One region of the Zhihengliuella halotolerans genome, then DNA from elsewhere that is predicted to be linked to it. Evidence: predicted binding sites of a transcription regulator. Region 1 holds the regulator's gene; the other holds the start of a gene.
The links. Region 1 encodes HrcA, which represses chaperone genes, less so after heat shock. Its sites were predicted from a motif close to TTNGCACTCGNNNNNNNCGAGTGCNAA; they were not measured.
Positions count from the first base shown of each region.

Region 1 (7,026 bases):
AAGCGGACGTATCCGCCAGCCTGTCCAGCATGCAGGCCTCCGTCCCGGAGGCACTGAGCCTGAGCGAAAGCGGCCGTCAGGAGAACCTCTCCAGCCGCCGCCTGGCACCCGTGTACTGGTCGGGGCGGATCGACGGCGAGGACCGCCTGTACCGCGAATTCGTCCAGGCCGAAGATCAGGGCGACCCGATCACCACGAGCCTGTACTACATGATGGCCAACGAACCCTTCGACCCCGATTTCACGTCGGTATGGAACGCCGAGGCCTCGATCGGCACGTCGATCTCCGACGACAACACGATCACGGTCGACGTCGGCCCGGGTGCCTTCGCGGCCGATGTCACGCCGGAGCAAGCCGAGCTGGCAGTGCAGCAACTGGTCTACACGGCGACGGCCGCCGCGTGGACCTCCGGCCTGCTCTCCGAGGGCGCCGCGCCGGGCGTGAGGCTGCTGATCGGCGGGCGGACCGGCCAGAGCGCGTTCGATCACGTCGACCTCGACCGCAGGCTTGTGCGCGACGCCCAGTTGCGTGCCCCCGTCTGGATCATCGATCCGCAGTACGGGGCGAAACAGAAGGCGGACTCCGCCACGCTCAACGGCGTCGCCGAAGAATACCCGGGCGGCCTCCACTGGAAGGTCGCGGAGGCTGAGAACCCGGAGCAGGTCGTCGCGGACGGCACGTTCGAGCGCGATCAGCTCGACGGCGAGGCCTTCAGCGCCTCGATCCCCCTGCCCCCCGGAATCTACGAGGTCACAGTGTGGGGCATCGGCTCGGACGGCGCCGAACACGGCGCCGACACGAAGCACTTCACCATCGGCGAGGGTTAGAGCTGACCGGTCAGGTGCCGGGCCAGAACGATTCCGGCCGGACCAGCCGTGCCCGAGCGCAGCACGTGATTCCCCAGCACGACGGGGCGCGCGCCGGCTGCGCGCAGCCTGGCGATCTCGTCCTCCGAGATCCCGCCCTCCGGGCCCACGATCAGCATGATCTCCGCAGGGCCCGGCCCCTCGGCGACGGCGGAGTGGACGCGTTCGCCCAGGGGCTCGGCCGCTTCCTCGTGCATCACCAGGACGAGCCGGCCGTCGTCGTGCCGAATGAAATCCGCCAGCTCACGCGTCGAGACCGGGGCCAGCACCTCGGGAAGCCAGGCACGCCGTGACTGTTTGACGGCCGCGCGCACGGTCGATTCCCATTTCTGACGTCCCTTGGCGGCCTTCTCGCCCTGCCAGCGCACGACACTGCGGTCGGCCTGCCAGGGAACGACGCCGGCGGCGCCGAGCTCGACGGCGGCCTCGACGGCCTGGAGGTCGCGGTCGCCCTTGGCGAGGGCCTGCACGAGGATGATGCGGCAGCCGGAGGCGGGTTCATCGACGACACGGTCGATGCGCGCTTCGAGGCTGCGCTTGGCGGTGGACGCCACGGTCGCCGACGCCCGACGGCCGCGGCCGTCGACGAGGTCGATCGACTCGCCGGTTCGGATCCGTTTGACGGTCACCGCATGGTGCCCCTCGTCGCCGTCCAGCACGACGACAGCGCCTTCAGACGCCTCCGCAAGAGCCTCCGGGACGACGAGGAACGCCTGGTTGCTCATCAGGCGCGGTTCCCGAACTTGTCACGTAGGCGGGTGAAGACGTTGCCGCGGTCGGCCAACCGGCCCTCCGCGGTCTCTTCGCCGCGCAGGGCGGCCAGCTTCTCGATGAGTTCGCGCTGCTCCTCGGTCACCTTGGTCGGCGTCTCGACCTGCAGGTGGATGACCATGTCGCCGCGTCCGGCGCCGCGCAGGCGCGGGACGCCGAGGTCCTTGAGACGCACGGTCTGGCCCGACTGCGTGCCCGGGTCGATCGTGATGTCCTGCTCGCCGTCGAAGGTGTCGAACTTCAGGTCGGTGCCGAGCGTCGCCGCCGTCATCTGGACGGTCATCGTGGCGTGCAGATCGTTGCCTTCGCGTTCGAAGACGTTATGGCGGCGCACCTCGATCTCGACGTAGAGATCGCCGTTCGGACCGCCGCCCAGGCCGGCCTCGCCCTGCCCACCGAGGTGGATGCGGTTACCGGAGGCGACGCCGGCCGGAACCTTGAGCTGCTTGGTCACGCGCTCGCGCACGCGCCCCTGCCCGTTGCACTCGTGGCACGGGTTCGGGATGGTGTTGCCGTAGCCGCGGCAGATATGGCAGGTTTCGACGCTCATCATCTGGCCGAGCATCGAACGCACCGGACGCTGGACCTGACCGCGGCCCTGGCACGTGGAACAAGTCTCCGGGTGGGTTCCTGGCTGGCAGCAGGAACCGTCGCACGCGCTGCACGTCACAGCCGTCTCGATGTCCAACGGGTAGACGACGCCTTGGACGGCGTCCTGCAACGTGATGGTGGCCGTGATCAATGCGTCGCGGCCGGGCTGCGTGCGGGAGATCGGCCCCTGCTGGGCGCCGCCACCGAAGAACTGCTCGAAGATGTCGCCGAAACCGCCGAAGCCGCCGCCGCCGAAACCGCCCTGAGGGGCGCCCTTCTCGTCGCCGGTCGTGTCGTAGTTCTGACGCTTCTGCGGATCGGAGAGCACCTCGTAGGCACGCGTAACCTGCTTGAACTGCTCGGCCGCGTCTTCGCCCGGGTTGACGTCCGGGTGCAGCTTACGGGCCATCTTGCGGTAGGCCTTCTTGATCTCCTCTGCGGAGGCCTCGCGGGCCACGCCGAGGACGTCGTAGTAGTTGCTCACAGTGTTCGCGATGTCCTTTCAAACTGTTCTGCTGCGGTGCTGCGCGTCGGGCGCACCTGAATATCGTGACGTGTCTAGCTGGAGAGGATGCGGGAGAGGTAGCGGGCTATCGCCCGGACGGCGGCCATCGAAGAACTGTAGTCCATGCGGGTCGGCCCGAGCACACCGACCTTGGCCAGCTTGTCCGGACCGTACCCGGTGGCCACCACGGAGGTCTCCTCGAGCCCGTCGTACATGTTCTCGCGTCCGATGCGGACGGCGACCCCGCGCGTGTCGACCTCGAGCTCAGAAAGCAGCCTGAGCAGAACGACCTGCTCTTCGAGCGCTTCGAGCACTGGCGTGATCGTCAGCGAGAAGTCGCCGGTCGAACGCGCAAGGTTCGCCGTCCCGGCCATCACGATCTTGTCGACGATGCCGTGATCGGAGAGGGCGTGGAGGGCTGCGGCGACGCTCGCACCTGCTGCGCGCAGGTTCCGGGGCAGGAGCGCCAGCGCCGAGGTGATACGGGCCGGGATCTCGTCGAGCCGGGAATCGGCCAGAGTGCCGAGAAGTGCCGCTTTCACGACCCCGAGGTCTTCCTCGCTGACATCGCCCTCGAGCTGAGCCACCCGCTGCTCAACCTTGCCGTTCGATCCGATGAGGACGACGAGGGTGCGCCCCTCGCCGAGACCGACCAACTCGATATGCCGGACGACGGTATTGCTGAACTGCGGGACCTGGAGGACGGCAACCTGGTTGGTCAGCTGGGCCAGCAGCCTCACCGTGCGCTCGAGCACCTCGTCGACGTCGCTGGCGCCGTCGATCAACGCCTGGATGGCCCGGCGTTCCGCAGTGGAGAGGGGGCGGATATCCTCGATGCGGTCCACGAACCGGCGGTACCCCTGCTCGGTCGGGACGCGCCCGGAGGAGGTGTGGGGGGCGACGATTAGCCCTTCCTCCTCGAGGAGCGCCATATCGTTGCGGATCGTCGCCGCGGACACACCGAGCTGGTGTCGGTCCAGCAGCATCCTCGACCCGACGGGCTCGCGCGAATGCACGAAGTCCTCGACGATTGCTCGCAGAACTTCGAGACGGCGTGCTTCCGACATCGATTCCCTCCGCTCACTTAGCACTCGACACGTTCAAGTGCTAAGTCTAATACGAATGACCCGTTGTTAGCATGGTGCACGCCCCGTCGCTGGCGTGAGAACCCACACGAGCCGTCCCGGCCGTGTCCCCTCAGCGCGGCCCGCCCGGTCCACCGCCAGCCGCCGATCAGCGGGGTTCGCAACGAGAAGGAGTCGCGTGTTCGATTATTCGTGGGGCGCACAGGAGATTTCCAAGCCGAAACCCAAGAAGCTCCGCCAAGTCTCGATCGAGCGCGGCATGGTCCTCGAAGACGTCCAGACAGGGTGGGTCGGCGAGGCCGTGCGCGTCGAGAAATCCGGCGGCATGCTCGTCGTCGCCCTCGAAGACCGACGGGGCCGGACCAAGTCCTTCCCCGTCGGCTTCGGGTTCCTCCTGGAAGGCGAACCCGTCGAGCTCACGGCGCCGCAGCGCAAAGCGCCCCCGGCCGCCCCCCAGCGCTCGGCCTCGGGGTCCGTGCGCGTCGAGAATCTCCGCGCCCGCACGGCGCGCGCCAGCCGTGTCTGGGTCGAAGGCAAGCACGACGCCGAACTGGTCGAGAAGGTCTGGGGACACGACCTCCGCGTGGAGGGGATCGTCGTCGAACCCCTGCACGGGGTGGACGATCTGGCCGGCCTCATCCGCGATTTCGGTCCGGGGCCGGAGCGCCGGCTCGGCATCCTCGTCGACCACCTCGTCGCGGGCTCCAAGGAGTCCCGGATTGCGGCCGAGGCCATGCGCACACCGGGCGCAGCCGGCAACGTCCTGATCGTCGGTCACCCGTATGTCGATGTCTGGCAGGCGATCAAGCCCCACGTCATCGGCATCGAGCAATGGCCCCAGGTTCCCCGGGGCCTGGACTGGAAGACCGGCATCCTGCGCGGCATCGGCTGGCCGCACGTGACCCCCACCGACGTCGCGCTCGGTTGGAAGCGGCTACTCGGCTCCGTCTCGACCTACGCTGACCTCGAGCCCAGCCTACTCGGGCGAGTCGAAGAGGTCATCGATTTCCTCACCGCTGGCGACGCGCGATAATTCGCCCCGGTGGAGCTTCCGCGGTTCACCCGTAGACTGCGGCTAGACTTTGACAGCAAACCGGTCGCATACGACCGGTGATGAATCCCGCCCAGTGAAGGAAACCTTGTGAACGAGAGGATGAAGGACCCCGGTCAGCGCCCGGATGCGCATTTCGAGGGCTCCTCCCCCGCGGCTGAGCCTCTGACGCCCAGTCAGGACAGGCAGTGGGCCACGATGGCGCATTTCGGCGCGATCCTCGGATGCGTGCCGTCCGCCATCATCTACTACGTCTACCGGGACCGCGGCGCGTTTACGAGCCAAGAGGCCAAGGAGGCCTTCAACTTCACCCTGCCGATGACCGTGGCCGCGATCATCTGCAACATCCTGACACTCTTGCCGGCCATCGGCGGCTTCTTCGCGATCATCGCCGTCGGCATCTGGGTTTTCGTCAGTGTCAACGGCATCATTGCCGGTCTTGAAGCCAACCGTGGCCGTCCCTACCGCTACCGGATCAACCTCCGCCTCATCGCCTGAGCGAAACCCGGCTCAGAAGCCGAGCAGCCGACGCACGACGGCGTCCGCTAACAGGCGCCCGCGGAGTGTAAGCCGGATGGCGCCGCGGATTGCGGCGGGGCCATCGACGAGCTCGTCGGCGATGAGCCCTGCCACCTCGCGCCGGGCTGAGGCCGGGAGTTCGCTGGTCTGCAGCCCGTCGCTGATCCGGGACATCAACATGACCCGCTCGAGCAGGCGCGCCTCGTCGTCGGGCTCCTCGCGACCTGCCGCTGGCGATTCCCGAGCGTCGATGCGCTGCTGGTATGCGGACGGGTGCTTCACGTTCCACCAGCGCAGTCCGCCCACGTGCGAGTGCGCGCCCGGCCCAACGCCCCACCAATCGCCGCCGCGCCAGTAGGCGAGGTTGTGACGGCAGCGGCCTGAAGCATCGCGGGACCAGTTCGACACCTCATACCAGTCGAAGCCGGCGTCTTTGAGCACTCGATCCGCCAGCAGATACTTGTCGGCGTGGTCGTCGTCGTCGATGTCGGGCACCTGCCCACGCCGGATCTGCGCGGCCAGTTTGGTGCCCTCTTCGATGATGAGCGCATAGGCCGAGACGTGGTCGGGTTCGTAGGAGACGGCCTCGCGCAGGCTCGTCTCCCAGTCCGCCAGGCTCTCCCCCGGCGTGCCGTAGATCAGGTCGACGCTGACGCTCAGCCCGGCTTCGCGCGCCCACTGCACCGCAAGGGGGACGCGCGAGGGCCGGTGGGTGCGGTCGAGGATCTTGAGCACGTGCGGGACAGCCGACTGCATACCGATGGAGACGCGAGTGAATCCGCCGGCGGCGAGCACCCGGAACGTCTCCGGAGTCACAGACTCCGGATTCGCCTCGGTGGTGACCTCCGCCCCGTCGGCCAGCCCCCATGCCTCGCGAATCCCGGCCAGGATGCGCACGAGGTCCTCGGCGGGCAGCAGTGTCGGCGTCCCGCCGCCGAAGAACACGGTGTCCACCGGCCGACCCGGGATGCCGGAGGCCCGCAAGGCGCCGGCCGCGAACTCGACCTCGCGCGCGGCAGCATCTGCGTAGGAGTCCTGGCTGGCCCCGGAGCCGAGCTCCGACGCGGTGTAGGTGTTGAAATCGCAGTAGCCGCAGCGAACCGCGCAGAACGGAATGTGCACGTAGACGGAGAAAGTCCGGTCGGCGGCGCCGGCGGCCGCCCTGTCGGGCAGCCGGCCATCGGCCGGGGCCGGGTCCCCCAGCGGGAGAGTCGAGGGCACGCCTACTTCTTCTTTTCTCCGGCTGCAGACTGCGACGACAGCGCAGCGATGAAGGCCTCCTGGGGCACCTCGACGCGGCCGACCGTCTTCATGCGCTTCTTGCCTTCCTTCTGCTTTTCGAGCAGCTTGCGCTTGCGGCTGATGTCGCCGCCGTAGCACTTGGCGAGCACGTCCTTGCGGATGGCCCGGATGTTCTCGCGGGCGATGATGCGCGACCCGATGGCCGCCTGGATCGGCACCTCGAACTGCTGGCGCGGGATGAGCTCGCGCAGCTTCTTGGTCATCATGAGGCCGTACGCGTACGCCTTGTCCTTGTGCGTGATGGCGCTGAACGCGTCGACATGGTCGCCCTGCAGGAGCACGTCGACCTTGACGAGGTCGGCGACCTGCTCACCGTCGGCCTTCCAATCCAGCGAC
Region 1 covers NZ_SHLA01000001.1:1,037,596-1,044,621, reverse strand. The annotation lists gene EV380_RS04640 (GerMN domain-containing protein) at 1-827, shown strand, start outside; gene EV380_RS04635 (16S rRNA (uracil(1498)-N(3))-methyltransferase) at 824-1,591, opposite strand; gene dnaJ (molecular chaperone DnaJ) at 1,591-2,712, opposite strand; gene hrcA (heat-inducible transcriptional repressor HrcA) at 2,787-3,800, opposite strand; gene EV380_RS04620 (DUF3097 domain-containing protein) at 3,997-4,851, shown strand; gene EV380_RS04615 (DUF4870 domain-containing protein) at 4,960-5,367, shown strand; gene hemW (radical SAM family heme chaperone HemW) at 5,380-6,609, opposite strand; gene lepA (translation elongation factor 4) at 6,612-7,026, opposite strand, start outside.

Region 2 (7,026 bases), 560 kb from region 1:
TGTAATACGCGGAGCTCTGCAGGTCGTCGAAGCCGACGACCGAGACGTCGTCCGGCACCGCGACCCCGGCCTCCCAGAAGGCGCGCAGCAGGCCGATCGCGAGATAGTCGTTCGCGGCGAACACGGCGGTCACGGCCCCCGCGCGCACCTGCTCGACGAGGCCCGTGCCGACGCCGAACCCGCTCGCGGCGAACCAGTCCCCCGCCGCTGCCTCGACGGCCTCGCAGCCGGCCTCCGCCATCGTCTCCCGCCAGCCGCGGAGGCGCTCGGCGGCGTCGAACCAGCCGACGGGGCCGGAGACGTGCACGATCCTGCGGTGCCCGAGGCCCAGCAAGTGCTCGGTGGCCTGGCGAGCGCCGTCGCGCTGATCCACGTAGACGTACTGGACGGGGTCGGCGGCCGTCACGTCAGTGCGCGCGGCGACGACCACGACCGGGATGCTCAGCGCCGTCTCGTCGATGGCGCGCGTGACGTGCTCGAGCGGGGCGACCACCACGACGCCGTCGACCCCCTGGTCGACGAGGTGGTTCAGCGCAACCAGCGCCGAGTCGACGTCGTAACGGTCCAGGGAGGTCACGGAGACGAAGTAGCCGCGGGCGCGGGCGGCGGCCTCGACGGCGAGCACGGTGGACTGCGGGCCGAAGAACTCGCTGCCGACGGTGAGGATCCCGATCGTGGACGTGCGCGCCGTGACGAGCGCGCGGGCCGCGCGGTTGCGCCGGTAGCCGAGCCGTTCGATGGCCTCGAGCACGCGTTCCCGGGTCCCCTCGCGCACGTTCGGATGCTCGTTGAGCACGCGTGAGACGGTCTGGTGGGAGACGCCGGCGACGGCGGCGACGTCCGCCATCGACGGGCGCCGCGACGGGCGGCTCTCGGCCGCGTGCTGTTCTGGGTTCACGGTGGTCATTATTCCAAACGGTTCCGGGGGCACGGTGAGCCCAGCAAACCAGAGAACGACGCCGGCGCGCCGCCTTTCACAGGCGACGCGCCGACGTCGTTCAGCATTCAGGACCCGGAATCAACCGGTTCCCGGACGGGGACTCAGGCGTCCTCGTCCTCGACCTTCTCGGCCACGAGCGTCTCGGTCGTGAGCACGAGCGCCGCGATGGAGGCGGCGTTCTGCAGGGCCGAGCGGGTGACCTTGACGGGGTCGATGACGCCGGCCGCGACCAGGTCCTCGTACTCGCCGGTCTTGGCGTTGAAGCCGTGGTTCGGGTCCAGATCGGCCACGCGGGCGGCGACGACGTAGCCGTCGTAGCCCGCGTTCTCGGCGATCCAGCGCACCGGCTGCACCAGGGCGCGGCGGACGATCCCGACGCCGGCGGCCGCATCGCCCGTGAGGGCGGTGACGGTCTCGTCGGTGTCGAGCACGGCCAGCGCGTTGACGAGGGCGGTGCCGCCGCCGGCGACGATGCCGTCCTCGAGCGCGGCGCGCGTCGAGGACACGGCGTCCTCGATGCGGTGCTTGCGCTCCTTGAGCTCCACCTCGGTGGCGGCGCCCACGCGGATCACGCCGATGCCGCCGGAGAGCTTCGCGAGGCGCTCCTGGAGCTTCTCGCGGTCCCAGTCGGAATCGGTGCGGTCGATCTCGGCCTTGATCTGGGCCACGCGGTCGTTGACGTCGGACTCGGAGCCCGCGCCGTCGACGATCGTGGTCGCATCCTTGGTGATCGTGACGCGGCGAGCCGAGCCGAGCACCTCGAGGCCGACCTGATCCAGCTTCAGACCGAGATCCGGGGAGACGACCTGCGCGCCCGTGAGGATCGCGATGTCCTGCATCATGGCCTTGCGGCGGTCGCCGAAGCCCGGCGCCTTGATGGCGACGGCGTTGAGCGTGCCGCGCAGCTTGTTGACCACGAGGGTGGACAGGGCTTCGCCCTCGACGTCCTCCGCGATGATCAGCAGCGGCTTCTTGGCCTCGAGCACCTTCTCCAGCAGCGGCAGGAAGTCCTGCACCGTGGAGATCTTGCCGGAGTTGACCAGGACGAGCGCATCCTCGAGGACGGCCTCCTGGCGCTCCGGGTCGGTCACCATGTGCGGGGACAGGTAGCCCTTGTCGAACTGCATGCCCTCGGTGATGTCCAACTCGGTCTGGGTCGTGTTGGACTCTTCGATGGTGATGACGCCGTCGGTGCCGACGCGGTGGAACGCGCGGGCCAGCAGTTCGCCGACCTCGTCGTTCTGGGCGGAGATCGCGGCCACGTTGGCCACGTCCTCGCCCTCGACCGGGCGGGCGTTCTCGGCCAGGCGGGCCGTCACGGCCGCCACGGCGGCCTCGATGCCGCGCTTGACGTCGCCCGGTGCAGCACCGGCCGCCACGTTGCGCAGGCCTTCCTTGACGAGGGCCTGGGCCAGGACGGTGGCGGTGGTGGTGCCATCGCCGGCGATGTCGTTGGTCTTGGTGGCAACCTCTTTCGCGAGCTGAGCGCCGAGGTTCTCGTAGGAGTCCTCGAGCTCGATCTCGCGGGCGATGGTCACGCCGTCGTTGGTGATGGTGGGGGCGCCCCACTGCTTGGCCAGGACAACGTTGCGGCCGCGGGGGCCCAGCGTGACCTTGACCGTGTCGGCAAGCTTGTCGATGCCTGCCTCGAGCGCCTTGCGAGCTTCGTCGTTGAACGCGAGCTGCTTAGACATGGTGTAACTCCTTCAGCGCGGCGTGCAGCCCCGGACCTGTCCGGGCCGGGGCTGCACGCGTAAAAGACTTACTTTTCGACGATCGCCAGAACGTCGCGGGCAGACAGCACGAGGTACTCGGCGCCGCCGACCTTGACTTCGGTTCCGCCGTACTTCGAGTAGATGACGACGTCGCCCTCGGCGACGTCGACGGGGACGCGGTTGCCCTTGTCGTCGAAGCGGCCCGGGCCCACGGCCACGACCTTGCCCTCCTGGGGCTTCTCCTTGGCGGTGTCAGGGATGACCAGTCCGGAAGCGGTGGTCTGCTCAGCTTCGAGCTGCTGAACAACGATACGATCCTCGAGAGGCTTGATGGAGACCGACATGCGGCTCTCTCCTTTGCGTGAGTTACCAATGGTTACTGGGGCCAGAAGGGGTGTAACCAACCGTCGTCGCGGTGCCAGTTGGCAGTTCCTCAGGCTTTAGCACCCGACGGCGTCGAGTGCTAATCACACTTTATGGAACGACTGGCACTCATGCAAGCAGACTGCTAATTCTGGTCGGCGCGTCGCATCACCTGGAGGGTGCGTGACGCGTCGACAAGCCGGACGGGCAGCGGCAAAACGTTCAGTGTACTGAACGCTTCGTTCTTGTTACCGTCACCTCATGAGCACCTGGGCACAATCCATCGGCACCCGCGTCACCGGTATCCGCACCCACCGCGGCCTCTCCCTGTCGCGGCTGGCCCGCGAGGCCGGAGTCTCCAAGGCGACCCTGTCCGGCTTGGAGGCCGGCACGGGCAACCCGACCCTCGAGACCATCGAACGGCTCGCCCTCGCCCTCGCCATCCCCGTGACGGACCTGCTCGTCAGCACCGAGCGCGCGACCCGAGTGGTCCGCGCACCGCGGGACGCGGCACCCGCGGAGCGCAGCGTCCAGCTCCTGGCACGCGTGGCCGGGATCCGCGACTGGGAGGTCTGGAACCTGACCATGCCGCCCGGGGCGAGTTTCCAAGGCGTCCCGCACGCGCCCGGGACCGTCGAACTGATCCGGGTCGCCGCCGGCAGCCTCCGCGCCGGGCCCGACGACGAACCGCACGACCTGCACCCGGGCGACCTCATCGAGTTCGCCGGTGACTGCCTGCACCGGTACGTCGCGGGGCCGGCGGGGGCCGACGTCGTCGTCTCCCTCGGCTCCTCCGGCGACCAGGCACGCCCGTGACCCCGCTCGCCTGGACCACCCTGCTCACCGCGTGGACGGTGGCCGTGGCTTCGCCGGGCCCCGATTTTCTCGCCGTCCTCCACACGTCCCTGCGCCGCGGCCGCGCAGCCGGGGCACTCGTCGCCTGCGGCGTCGTCGCGGGCATCACGCTGTGGCTCGCGGCCGCGCTGACGGGTGCTTCGATGCTGCTGAGTGGTCACGCGACGCTCTACCTCCTCATCCGCTGGGCGGGCGCGGTCTTCCTGATCCTCTACGGGGCGTCGATTCTGCGCGGGGCGTGGAGGAAACGGCGTGACGGCACCTCCGCCGCCGCGGCGGCAACGGCCGCCCCGGAACCCGTCTGGCATTCGGTGCGCCGCGGCTTCCTGACCAACACGATCGGCAATCCCAAGGCGCTCGTCTTCTTCGGGGCGCTGTTCGCCTCGATCCTGCCGCCGGGCACGACGACGACGGAGAACCTGCTCGTCGGCGCGGTCATGGCCGCGATCGGGCTGGGCTGGTTCCTGCTCGTCGCCGCCGCGGCGCGCCTGCCCGCGGTCGTCTCCGCCTATCGACGCGCCGAGGGGGCGGTCACTGCGGTGCTGGGCGCCCTGTTCGTCGTGTTGGGGATCGTCCTGGCACCCGGGCTCGGACTCTGACCGGGAGTAGACCGCTCCCAGTTGCCTCGCGACGTTCGTCGCCGCGAGGCGTGGGGCGCCCCGCTACTTCGCGGCGGGCCGGGCCAGCGTCGCGGCCCCGAGCTCCTGCAGCAGCACGTCCCAGACTTGCAGCGCGGGCACCGGTTGGATCGCCACCGTTCCCTCGTCCTGCGCACCGACGGCGTAGTGACCGGCCGCGTCGGCGTTGAGCCAGCTGCGGGCGAACGGGGTCTTCTCGATCTCCATGTTCCAGGCGAACCACGGCTGGGCGAAGAGCCTGGCGGTGGCCGCGTCGCACCCGGCTGGTGCCGTCAGCTGCCCGTCGACTCCCCGCTCGTAGTCCGCGTGCGTCAACGTGTCGAGATCGCCGGCGACGGTCCAGGCGGGGCCGAGCCCGGCCCACGCCGCGATCAGCGCGGGCAGACCCTCGACGGGCACGACGTCGGCGCGCACCTTGCCCTCGGGCGTCGCCCCGCGCGGCGCCTTCCCGTGGACGATCTCAGCGGCCGGGGCTCCGGCGAGCACGAACGCCCGGCCCGCACCGACGTGGATCTGCAGCCGAGTGTCCGTGCCGTGGTGGCGCCCGGTGAGCTTGACGGAGAAGTCGCGGTCCCGCAGTGCGTCGAGCATGAGCTCGAGCGTCGGAGTGAACGCGCCGCCCGGCTCCATGAGGCCGCCCGCCACGAACTCCTCGACGACCTGCGGGTGCGCCATGAGTTCGAAGCGGCCCAGGCCGTGCCGGTCGAACTGGGTGATGAGGAAGGCGATGGTGGAGTCGCTGAGCAGCGGCCCCTCCGTGTCGAAGGACTGCGAAGCGGGCAGCTTGGAGAGGTCCTCGACGGGGTGGCCGGCGAGCTCGCTGAGCCACTCGTCGTGCCGGGGTTCGCGCTCCCCGGTGGAGGTGTCCACGTCGCGCGTCCCGGGCCCCGGCACCGCACCGGTGCGCGCCCAGCGGATCGAACCGGCGATCAGCGAGTTCCCCTCGAGTACTTCGGCGGCCAGGTGCACGGGCGACGTCGTCGTGATCTCGAGGGCGTAACCGCCGCGGGCCACCAGGAACCGCTCGACGATGAGGTTGAAGCCGTCGGCGTCGTACGTGAAGCGCTGCCGGCGCGCTTCGGTTCCGTCGATCTCGGCGAGGTCGTGCGAGATGAAGTGGCAGTTGTTGAAGACGGCGCGGGTGGAGGCGAGCGAATAGGCCGCGAACGCGGCCAGCGACCCTGCGAACTCGCTCTCCCGCACGACGACGTTCGACCGGAACGCCATGCCCTCCGCCTCCGGATGCGCGAGCACGAAGGTTGCGTCGCCCGGCTCAAGTGTCTCCCATGCCTCGGGCGCAATCAGCCGCACACTCTCGATCTCGCGCTCGCTCCACCCCTCGGGCAGTGCTTCTGTGGAGCTCATTCGATCTGCTTTCCGCCTCCGTCGACGCGCCTGTGCGGGGCGTTCCCAGCTGGCCGCCCCAGACGCCCATAGAGCTTGCCGCCGGGGCGCAGGTCCTGACTCAGCTTGTCCTCGCCGCGCGCCATTTTCTCTTCGTCCTCCTTGACCCACTTCGGCAGCATGAAGCGGGGCAGCCAGAAGAACCCGATAATTCCGATAGGCAAACCAGCAAAGGCAGCCACGACGCAGACAAGACCGACCAAAGTCATGATCGGCCCATGCAGCAAATCAAGCCCATGGAGGACCATAAAGATCGATAGGCCCAGAAATGCGAGCCCCAGATATAGACCCGCTAGACCAGCCCACCCGGGAAAGAATGATTTAAGTGCCAGCCACATGACATATTTGCCTCGATAAGCCAACACGCCGGAAACAACAAGAACTAGACTCATGCAAAAGAAGAAGGTTGCAGCGCCCCAGTCAAACAAAATGTACTCCCAAACTAGAATTCATGAGGCCTAGAAAAGTTCGTCCCACACTTCACTGACAGCTTCGGCCATGTCACCGCTGAGATCTCCCGCCCAATCACCGGCAATGACCAAACCATCCGCGGCCGCATCTTTCCAACCCAGGTGATCCAACATGTAAGAGGCAGTGATGCCGATTGCGAACCCGGCGATCGTGCCGATTGGTCCACCGATGACGGTACCGATGGCCGCCCCCGTTGCACCAGCCCCCAGATCAATGCCGACCTTCGTCGTTCCTTTGACCGCGGCTTCGTAGGCGGCACGATCATCGACTTGCTCCTGAGACCAGTCAGCGTGTTTCGCCCGAACCTCAATCTGGGCGTCCTGGTGCTCATCCGCGTACGTGGCTGCGGCGCTCAACCCAACACCGAGGGGCCCCGCGGCCCTGGCGGCCCGCGTCCATCCTTTCGCGTCCTTAACGCTGCGGGCAAAATCAGCGACCCGCTCGTCAAGACGCCACAGCGGAGGCTTCGGCCGAGCAGCCAGGTCTTGCCAACGGGTCGGATCCTTCCTAACCCAGTTTCGGTAGAGGCGATTGCGCCCGTAGAGCCAGCCATTGATTTGCGGCTTCAAGTTCATGAAAGTGCGCTCGGTCCACGTCATGTCGCTGACGATCTGCCCCTGCACCGCATGAACCTGCCGCT
Region 2 covers NZ_SHLA01000001.1:478,345-485,370, reverse strand. The annotation lists gene EV380_RS02120 (LacI family DNA-binding transcriptional regulator) at 1-907, opposite strand, end outside; gene groL (chaperonin GroEL) at 1,042-2,634, opposite strand; gene groES (co-chaperone GroES) at 2,703-2,999, opposite strand; gene EV380_RS02105 (helix-turn-helix domain-containing protein) at 3,280-3,834, shown strand; gene EV380_RS02100 (LysE family translocator) at 3,831-4,472, shown strand; gene EV380_RS02095 (hypothetical protein) at 4,536-5,876, opposite strand; gene EV380_RS02090 (hypothetical protein) at 5,873-6,343, opposite strand; gene EV380_RS02085 (hypothetical protein) at 6,374-7,026, opposite strand, start outside.
Region 2: groES (co-chaperone GroES) is a predicted target of HrcA. The motif match lies at 3,141-3,167, and genes of this name have one in related genera.